3 linked regions of the Synechococcus elongatus PCC 11801 genome follow. The main gene of each other region encodes a partner of the protein of the gene in region 3 in a complex. Links are inferred from orthologs where the notes say so. Each region holds a gene or a part of one and is shown on either strand. Other genes may lie near its edges. The genes, in order: DOP62_RS00260, ndhC and nuoH.

Evidence for each region.
Region 1: the proteins of nuoH (region 3) and DOP62_RS00260 are in contact, whole or in part, in a cryo-EM structure (PDB 6ZJN), measured with the Thermus thermophilus proteins. The link is inferred for Synechococcus elongatus PCC 11801 from one-to-one orthologs. Residues at the interface, in WP_096411122.1 of Thermus thermophilus: Ala224, Glu225, Gln226, Glu227, Ala295, Trp297, Phe298, Arg299; in WP_223903221.1 of Thermus thermophilus: Pro35, Ser36, Asp139, Gly141, Ala142.
Region 2: the proteins of nuoH (region 3) and ndhC are in contact, whole or in part, in a cryo-EM structure (PDB 6KHJ), measured with the Thermosynechococcus vestitus proteins. The link is inferred for Synechococcus elongatus PCC 11801 from one-to-one orthologs. Residues at the interface, in WP_126985484.1 of Thermosynechococcus vestitus: Gln8, Lys26, Trp29, Leu30, Pro33, Met34, Met37, Leu38, Leu83, Ile84, Phe85, Lys86, Glu87, Asp88, Val89, Leu90, Pro91, Ala92, Thr100, Ala104, Val107, Ile108, Phe111, Leu112, Tyr114, Ile115, Ile125, Ser126, Leu128, Phe133; in WP_126986108.1 of Thermosynechococcus vestitus: Gly6, Tyr7, Glu8, Tyr9, Phe10, Gly12, Phe13, Leu14, Ile16, Cys17, Ser18, Pro21, Ala24, Leu25, Ala27, Ser28, Leu31, Arg32, Pro33, Ser35, Arg40, Leu41, Thr42, Thr43, Tyr44, Glu45, Ile51, Gly53, Ala54, Trp55.

Annotation. Positions count from the first base shown.
Region 1 is NZ_CP030139.2:48,969-52,118, reverse strand. Bases 122-3,118 are described here. They hold DOP62_RS00260 (NAD(P)H-quinone oxidoreductase subunit H), read left to right. Parts: upstream 122-1,026; coding sequence 1,027-2,211; downstream 2,212-3,118. Other genes in these bases: tpiA (triose-phosphate isomerase), read right to left, coding at 2,995-3,118; DOP62_RS00255 (acyl-CoA thioesterase), read left to right, coding at 2,357-2,758; DOP62_RS00265 (type I glyceraldehyde-3-phosphate dehydrogenase), read left to right, coding at 122-567. Also shown: more of DOP62_RS00265, read left to right, coding at 1-121; more of tpiA, read right to left, coding at 3,119-3,150.
Region 2 is NZ_CP030139.2:2,666,394-2,669,429, reverse strand. The notes cover bases 55-2,937. They hold ndhC (NADH-quinone oxidoreductase subunit A), read right to left. Parts: upstream 1,736-2,937; coding sequence 1,373-1,735; downstream 55-1,372. Other genes in these bases: DOP62_RS13325 (photosynthesis system II assembly factor Ycf48), read left to right, coding at 2,396-2,937; DOP62_RS13330 (rubredoxin), read left to right, coding at 1,947-2,363; DOP62_RS13340 (NADH dehydrogenase subunit K), read right to left, coding at 675-1,382; DOP62_RS13345 (NAD(P)H-quinone oxidoreductase subunit J), read right to left, coding at 164-682. Also shown: DOP62_RS13350 (hypothetical protein), read left to right, coding at 1-14; more of DOP62_RS13325, read left to right, coding at 2,938-3,036. UniProt on the Escherichia coli protein: NDH-1 shuttles electrons from NADH, via FMN and iron-sulfur (Fe-S) centers, to quinones in the respiratory chain. The immediate electron acceptor for the enzyme in this species is believed to be ubiquinone.
Region 3 is NZ_CP030139.2:1,099,063-1,102,117, reverse strand. What follows is about bases 65-2,966. They hold nuoH (NADH-quinone oxidoreductase subunit NuoH), read right to left. Parts: upstream 2,124-2,966; coding sequence 1,005-2,123; downstream 65-1,004. Other genes in these bases: gmd (GDP-mannose 4,6-dehydratase), read right to left, coding at 2,361-2,966; ndhI (NAD(P)H-quinone oxidoreductase subunit I), read right to left, coding at 354-962; DOP62_RS05275 (NADH-quinone oxidoreductase subunit J), read right to left, coding at 65-350. Outside these bases: more of DOP62_RS05275, read right to left, coding at 1-64; more of gmd, read right to left, coding at 2,967-3,055. UniProt on the Escherichia coli protein: NDH-1 shuttles electrons from NADH, via FMN and iron-sulfur (Fe-S) centers, to quinones in the respiratory chain. The immediate electron acceptor for the enzyme in this species is believed to be ubiquinone.

The sequences.
Region 1 (3,150 bases), 1.1 Mb from region 3 along the record:
AACGCCAGCTGCACCACCAACTGCTTGGCGCCAGTTGCCAAAGTTCTGCACGAGAACTTTGGGATCATCAAAGGCACGATGACCACCACCCACAGCTACACGTTGGACCAACGCATCTTGGATGCCAGCCACCGCGATCTGCGTCGGGCACGGGCTGCTGCAGTCAACATCGTCCCGACCACAACGGGCGCTGCCAAAGCCGTTGCCTTGGTCATTCCTGAACTGAAAGGCAAACTGAACGGCATTGCGCTGCGTGTCCCCACCCCGAACGTCTCCGTGGTTGACCTCGTGGTTCAAGTGGAGAAGCGGACAATCACCGAGCAGGTCAATGAAGTCTTGCAAAAAGCTGCACAAACCACGATGAAGGGCATCATCAAATACTCTGATCTACCCTTGGTGTCTTCCGACTTTCGCGGCACGGACGAATCTTCGATCGTGGATGCCAGCTTGACCCTCGTGCTCGATGGCGACATGGTCAAAGTGATTGCTTGGTACGACAACGAGTGGGGCTACAGCCAACGGGTTGTGGACTTGGCGGAACTTGCCGCACGCAAGTGGGTAGCTTAAGGGTTGTCTGATCCCTCTTAAGGTTTAAGTGTCGGTAGCCTCCTGATGTCAGGGGGCTTTTTGTTTCTTCGTTCAGCAGCATTTACTGATTGAATGCCTCCAGTGCTAAGGCGGCATTTGAGATTCTTTTCGCCTGTCAAACGAAGGCTGAAAACATGATTCTGCTTTTGATCCCTTGGATTCGTTGGCAGAGCGAGGCCGGGACTCTTCAACTGCTATTTCTATCTGGGTCAGGAGTGAAGTTGCTTAGGTTCACCCCTAGTTCAGTCTGTTGACGATCGCAGTCTTCCTTGACCTCCCAGCCTGAACACAGATACAGTCGCCGTGCGATCGCGCCAAAATGACAGCGCTCAATGCTCTGTCTCCCGCGATCTCAATCTAGGAATTCGGCCACAGAACTTGGATTGGCCGAGAGAGATGTCAAAATTTACAGAAGTGATGATTAGGAGCGATCGCCGCATGGCTTTGCTGGAGACCCGCACCGAGCCAATGGTGCTCAACATGGGCCCGCATCACCCGTCAATGCACGGGGTTTTGCGCTTGATTGTCACCCTCGACGGCGAAAACGTCATCGACTGTGAACCCGTGATCGGCTATCTTCATCGCGGCATGGAGAAAATTGCCGAGAATCGCTCCAATGTAATGTTCGTGCCCTACGTCAGCCGCTGGGATTACGCGGCGGGCATGTTCAACGAAGCGATCACCGTCAACGCTCCTGAGAAGCTTGCCAATATCCCGGTGCCTAAGCGGGCCAGCTACATCCGGGTGATCATGCTGGAGTTGAACCGGATTGCGAACCACCTGCTCTGGCTTGGCCCTTTCTTGGCAGATGTGGGCGCTCAAACACCCTTCTTCTACATCTTCCGCGAGCGGGAGCTAATCTACGATCTTTGGGAAGCGGCGACAGGGCAACGCCTGATCAATAACAACTATTTCCGCATTGGCGGTGTTGCAGCCGATCTGCCCTACGGCTGGCTCGAGAAGTGTATCGACTTCTGCGACTACTTCGAAGCCAAGGTCGATGAGTACGAACGGCTGATTACCGATAACCCGATCTTCCGGCGCCGTGTCGAAGGGATTGGCTTGATCACCCGTGAAGAAGCCCTCAACTGGAGCCTCTCAGGGCCGATGCTGCGGGGGTCTGGCGTTAAGTGGGATCTGCGCCGCGTCGATCATTACGAGTGCTACGACGACTTTGATTGGGACGTAATCACGGCGGAGGAAGGTGATTGCTTTGCCCGCTATCGCGTTCGCGTCCAAGAGATGCGCGAATCGCTGAAGATCATTCGTCAGGCCTGCGCTAGCATTCCGGGCGGCCCCTACGAAAATCTCGAAGCGCGGCGGATAGCGGAAGGTAAAAAGTCGGAGTGGTACGGCCCCGACTACCAGTACATCAGCAAGAAAGTAGCTCCCACCTTCAAGATTCCGGCGGGTGAACACTATGTCCGTCTGGAAAGTGGCAAAGGGGAACTAGGCGTCTTCATCCAAGGTGCGGACGATATCTGCCCCTGGCGCTTCAAAATCCGTGCTCCTGACTTCAATAACCTGCAGATTCTGCCCCAGCTGCTGCAAGGGGTGAAGGTCGCCGACATCATGGCGATTCTGGGCAGCATCGACGTGATCATGGGTTCCGTCGACCGCTAGCCATACATCAGCTTGAGAAGCTATCAATTTCCAGCTATCTGATCAGAGTCAGCTGCGAAGTAGATAGCTTTTTAAGTGGTAGGGGCTGAAGGACAGGGATGCGGCCCAAGCGGCGAGACTGGAACGAGCTGAAAAGGCTGGAGTCATGGCTGACTATCAGTTTCAACGAGTAGTTCGCTTTGCAGATACGGATGCGGCAGGAGTTGTCTACTTTGCGCAACTTCTGTCAATCTGTCATGAAGCCTACGAAGCCGCGATCGCAGATCTCGGGTTTGACGTTCGATCCTTCTTCAGCGATCGCGGGACGTTGATCCTGCCGATTGTGCATGCGGGGATCGACTACCGTCGACCAGTTCACTGCGGCGATCGCCTGACGATTGATCTGCAGGCCACAGCCTTGAGCAGCGATCGCTTTCAAATTGACTATCAGGTTAGTTGCGAGGGGCAAGCTGTTGCGCAGGCACAGACGGTTCACCGCTGCTTAACCAGCCAAACTCGCAAGCGATCGCCGTTACCCGATCGCTTACAGACTTGGCTGCAGTCCTAGACACGGCGCTGTGTAATCAATCCCAGTAATTACCTTGAGCCAAAGCAGTTGAACTGTTCTGTTCATGATGGTCAGGTACGAATTAATCAGAGTCGATGACTAGCGCCATCGACTCGTTTTTGACGAACAAACAGCTCTGTCACACTGGTTCTAACAGACAGCGACTTTGAGCTCGTCAATTTTTTGCTGACACCGGCATCGACATCGACTGACTGAGATGACAGACTGCTCTACCGTTAGGCCTGATAGTTAACAATCCGAGCAAAGCTCTCAGCATCTAGACTAGCTCCACCCACAAGCGCTCCATCAATTTCAGGCTGTGCCATGATTTCGTCGATGTTTTCGGGTTTGACGGAACCACCGTACTGAATCGGCACATCGGCATCCTTGAG
Region 2 (3,036 bases), 1.6 Mb from region 3 along the record:
AGCAGCCAGAGTGACGATGAGTGAGCACCAGCTCCACGAATTTTGCTGCAAGGAAAATGCTGCTCACTTCATCTTCTCTCTGAAATAGAAGGCTCCAGAAAAACGAAAAAGCTCCTCTCCACAGTGGAGAAGAGCTGGGGGAGCTAGCGATGCAGCTAAGAGCCTAGTAAGCGTCTTGCAGCTCGTAGAAATCGGGCGAGATATAGTCTTTGCGCAAGGGCCAACCCACCCAGTCCTCGGGCATCAAAATCCGCTTGAGATTGGGGTGTCCCTCAAACTCAATGCCGTACATGTCGTAGGTTTCGCGTTCTTGCCAGTCAGCCCCTTTCCAGATCCAATAGACCGACGGAACTTTCGGATCATTACGGGGCAAGAAGACTTTCACCCGTACTTCCTGCGGTTGGCTGGCGTTATCACTGACTTTCGTCAGGTGATAAAAGCTGACCAAGTCCTGACCGGGACCCTGATCATAGCCGCCTTGGCACTGAAGGTAGTTAAACCCATAGGCAAACAGGGCAGCTGCGATCGGTAGTAACACCGCGCGATCGACTTGGACGATCTCAACCCCGAGGTGATCACGCTCCAAGGCCGTGTTATCAAAGCCGTTTTCACTCAACCAACGAGAGACCGGGCCAGCTTCAACAACCGCTGTTTCTGGCGTTGGCGTCAACTCTTCAGCCACGATCGCGACCCTCCTTCTCAGTCACCGGCAGTTGCGGGGCAACTGCAGCGCCAGCCGCAGCTGGCAACGGACCGGCTTGGCGAGCCGCTGTCCGCCAATATTCCCCAGTCAGCAATGGCGCAGTCGGCTTCATCTGATGGGTGGTGCTGTAGTAGCGATGGGTCTGCAGCAGTTTGCCGCGCTCTTGAATTGAGTCGTTGGCAACCTTCTTCCGGAGCTTCACGATCGCATCAATAATCGCCTCAGGGCGGGGCGGGCAACCGGGGATGTAGACATCGACGGGCAGCAGCTTGTCGACACCGCGCACCGTAGTGGTGGAGTCGGCGCTAAACATACCGCCCGTGATCGTGCAGGCACCCATGGCGATCACGTATTTGGGTTCAGGCATTTGCTCGTAGAGCCGTACCAGCGCCGGTGCCATTTTCATGGTCACGGTGCCAGCGGTGATCAGCAGGTCTGCCTGACGGGGGCTACAACGGGGGACCAAGCCAAAGCGATCGAAGTCGAAGCGGGAGCCAATCAGCGCCGCAAACTCAATGAAACAGCAAGCCGTCCCATACATCAGCGGCCACAGGCTCGACAGACGCGCCCAGTTGTACAGGTCATCCAGCGTCGTCAGAATAACGTTTTCTGACAGACCTTGAGTGACTTCGGGAGGGGCAGCCGGATTGCGAATCTCGGCAGGGTTTGTCAGGACCATTCCAAGGCTCCTTTGCGCCATGCATAGGCTAGACCAACAACGAGGATCGTGATGAAGATCAACGCCTCGACAAATGCCAGTAACCCCAGCCGATTAAAGGCGACGGCCCAGGGATAGAGGAAGACGGTTTCTACATCGAAGATCACAAAGACGAGCGCAAACATGTAGTAGCGCACGTTGAATTGGATCCAAGCCCCTCCAATTGGCTCCATCCCCGACTCGTAGGTCGTCCGTCGCTCCGGTCCTCGGCGACCTGGTCGCAACAAGCGCGAAGCGGTCAGCGAGAGGATGGGAACCAGTGAGCTAATGAGCAGAAAGCCAAGCAAATATTCGTAGCCGCTGAGGACAAACACGCCAAACTCCAGGCTGCAGTCGCTGTTCTATTCTGCCATTGCCGTAAATCGGCTCCGCAGAAATGCCTACTCTACTGTAGCGATCGCTGTCCCTCGGCTCATGCCTGCAAGGATTGCGATCGCCAATGTTCTTCCTCGATCACGGCTAAGGGGCTTCCGGCGATTGGCTTATGATCGCCTTTAGTTCTGCGCGATCGCTTGCCAAGATCCTATGGATACACCTGAAGCTTCTACCCCGCCGGCCAACACTGCGCCTGATCCGGTAGAAGAGGGCACCCCCGAGGCAGCTACCGAAACGTCGGAGACGAAGCCACTCATCCTGCTCGACCGCCACGAGTGTCGGTCCTGTGGCTATATCTACGAGCCCAGTGAAGGAGAGCCTCGCCGTCAAATCGCTGCAGGGACTGTATTTGAAGACGTGCCTGCCAACTGGCGTTGTCCAATTTGTGGTAGCCCTCGGAGTCAGTTCCGCAACATCGGTCCCAAGGGTGTGCCCTCTGGTTTCAGTGAGAACTTGGGCTATGGCCTTGGCGTCAATACCCTGACTCCAGGCCAGAAAAACCTGCTCATCTTCGGTGCGCTTGGTCTTGCCGTTCTCTTCTTCCTCAGTCTGTACGGTCTGAACTAAATCGTTTAATCATCTCTTCGAGTCTTCGCACCATGTCATCGCTCCTGTCTCGATCGCGTATCGGCTGGTTGCTCAGCTTTTTGCTGCTGCCGCTGCTACTTTGGCTCCCAACTCCTGCTTGGGCAGCAGAGGCCACAACTAGCCCCTGGCAAGTGATCGACCTCGGCACTGAAAAAACCATCCTGGACATCGCTTTCACCAACAACAAACAGCACGGTTGGCTGGTGGGCACCGATCTTGCCCTCTATGAAACGCAGGATGGCGGACAAAGTTGGAGCGAACGCGCCCTCGATTTGGGTGAAGTCTATCGTCTGAACTCAATCAGCTTTAAAGGCGATGAAGGGTGGGTCGTGGGCCAGCCCTCGTTAATGCTGCACACCACCGATGGTGGCAAAAACTGGTCGCGCATTCCCCTCAGTGAGAAATTGCCAGGTTCTCCCCTGCTAATCACTGCATTGGGCAAAGGTGAAGCAGAACTAGCCACCGATGTTGCCGCCATTTACCGCAGTCGTGACGGCGGCAAGAGCTGGCAAGCACAGGTCGCAGATGCCGCCGGTGTTGCTCGATCGATCAGTCGGAGTCGCGATGGACGCTATCTCGCAGTCTCAGCTCGGGGCAATTTTTACTCGACTTGGAAACCGGGCGATGCAGCTTGGACTCCACACCAACGCAC
Region 3 (3,055 bases):
GAAAGCACGGTCAGACTGAGCAGCGCAAACAGACCACCACAAACCAGAACCGTTAGCCCTTTGCGCAGCCAGTTAAATTTCAGCGGTCGGAAGTCTTCCCGTTTGTTGACCAACATGATCGCAAACAGGATCAAGACGTTGACGGCACCGACGTAGATCAGCACTTGGGCAAAGGCTACAAAGCTGGCATTCAGCAGCAGATAGAGACCCGCAATACTGATGAAGACACCGCCCAGTAAAAAGGCTGAGTAGACAATATTGCTGGCAAGAACGACCCCCAAGGCCGCCAAAACCACCCCAGCCGTCAGGATGATGAATGTAACTAGTTGAACGCCTTCGGCAAGAGTCACGGTTTAGTTCTCCTCGGTAGCGGCAGCAGCCTGCTTGTACTGATCGACGAGTTCTTCGGGACGCTGACCCGCCCGTGGACGATCGTCCGCCACCACGTGGGGGTCGTACTCACCTTTCGGCAGGTAAGCGAATTCGCGGAAGGGCGTCACCATCGGATCATCCGTCACTTTGTAGGGCAGACGACCCAAGGCAACGTTGTCGTAGTTCAGCTCATGGCGATCGTAGGTCGCTAGTTCATACTCCTCGGTCATCGATAGGCAGTTGGTTGGGCAGTACTCGACGCAGTTGCCACAGAAGATGCAAGCCCCAAAGTCGATGCTGTAGTTCTTGAGGTCTTTCTTCTTCGTCTCTTTGTTGTAGACCCAGTCCACTACCGGCAGGTTAATCGGGCAGACCCGTACACAGACTTCGCAGGCAATGCACTTATCGAATTCGTAGTGAATCCGGCCGCGATAGCGCTCCGACGGAATCAGCTTTTCGTAGGGATACTGCACCGTCACCGGACGCCGCTGCATGTGGTCAAAGGTGACCCCCAAACCCTGGCCGATCGCCTTGGCCGCCTGGAGACTTTCCTTGGCGTAGTCTCCGACTTGCTTCAGAAATTTCAGCATGATCGTGTTCCTTCAGAAACCTCAAGAGAAGACCAAGACGCACTAACCACCAAAGGCGACAGGGAAGGTTAGTTTCAACGCTGCAGTCACTAGCAGATTCACCAGCGAGATCGGGAGTAGGAACTTCCAGCCCAGATCGAGGAGTTGGTCAATCCGCACCCGTGGAACCGTCCAGCGCAGCAGAATCGCCGTGAACACCAGCAGATAAGCCTTGAGGACAGTCATCGTAATCCCCAGCGCCGCTGTCGTGATCTGCAGAATCGGATTTGCAGGATCCACACCAATCCAGCCTGCAAGGCGATCGAGGGGAATCGGGAACTCCCATCCGCCCAAATAGAGAATGGAAACCAGCAGGGCCGAGAGAATCAGGTTGACGTAGGAACCAACGTAGAAGAGGGCGAACTTCATGCCGGCATATTCGGTTTGATAGCCAGCGACCAACTCTTCTTCGGCTTCTGGCAAGTCAAAGGGCAAGCGCTCACACTCTGCCAGCGCTGCGATCCAGAAGATGATGAAACCCACCGGTTGCCGCCAGATGTTCCATCCCAAAATGCCGTAGCCCGACTGCTGATCGACGATATCGATCGTGCTCAGCGAATTGGACATCATCACTACCGCCAGCACTGCGAGAGCTAGCGGAATCTCGTAGCTAATCGACTGCGCTGCCGCCCGCAAGCCACCCAAGAGCGAGTACTTATTGTTCGAGGCATAGCCCGACATCAACAAGCCAATCGGCTGAATACTGGAGAGCGCAATCCAGAGAAAAACGCCAGCTCCGACGTTCGTAATGATCAGTTCTTGCCCAAAGGGGACGATCAGGTAAGACAAGAAGACAGGGATAACAACCAGCGCTGGACCAATCGTGAACAGGAAGGCATCGGCTTTGGCTGGAATGATGTCTTCCTTCAAGATCAATTTCAGACCATCCGCCGCTGATTGCAGAACCCCTAGCGGGCCGGCATACTCAGGGCCAATCCGTTGCTGCACCGCAGCAGAGATTTTACGCTCTAGCCAAACGGTGACAAGCACCCCGACTGTTGCCGCGATGATCATCAGCAACATGGGCAAGGGCATCCAAAGAAGCTTGGCAAGGCCCGGAGAGAGCCCCAAGGCTTCCAGAGATTGAATGAATGTGCCTTGGAGGTCGATCCCTCTGTCCATGGCTACTCCACTGCTGCTGATCATGGGTCACGCATCGCTGTTAATCGCTGCTGTCGCAAGATCAAACAGGCTTTTGTGACTGTTGCTCAGTATATCTGCAGGCCGATCGCCCACCCCGCCAAACTGAGCACTTTTGCGGATTTTCAAGATTGGAAGTTGCTATCCAGAGGATTCAAAAAACTGTTCATTCGAGCGAGCTCAGTGCGATCGCCCTTCGAGTTCTCCCGCGATCGGGCTTCACTCGAAGTAGTCGAAGGCCTTGTAGCCCGCTTTTTTGATTAGGGCATCACGTTCTGCAAGCTGCAGATCCTCCTGCATCATCTCGCGCACAAGCTGCTCAAAACTGATGCGAGGTTCCCAACCCAACTGCTGCTTCGCCTTAGAGGGATCACCGAGCAGTGTCTCCACTTCAGTGGGCCGGAAGTAACGGGGATCGATCGCCACGATCGCCTGACCCGTAGCTGGATTGATGCCCTTTTCCTCGACCCCACTGCCTTCCCACGCGATCGCGAGTCCGACTTCTGCCGCTGCGGTTTCTACAAACTGGCGCACAGAATACTGGACACCGGTGGCGATTACATAGTCATCAGGTTGCTCTTGCTGCAGCATCAACCACTGCATTTCGACATAGTCGCGGGCATGCCCCCAGTCTCGCTTAGCGTCTAGATTGCCAAGGTAGAGGCAGTCCTGTAGCCCCAGTTTGATGCGGGCGAGGGCACGAGTGATTTTGCGAGTAACAAACGTTTCCCCGCGCAGCGGCGACTCGTGATTGAAGAGAATCCCATTGCAGGCATAGAGCCCATAGGCTTCGCGATAGTTAACGGTAATCCAGTAGGCGTAGAGCTTGGCAACCGCGTAGGGACTACGGGGATAGAACGGCGTTGTCTCAGTTTGAGGAATCTCTTGAACTTTGCCGTAAAGCTCTGACGTTG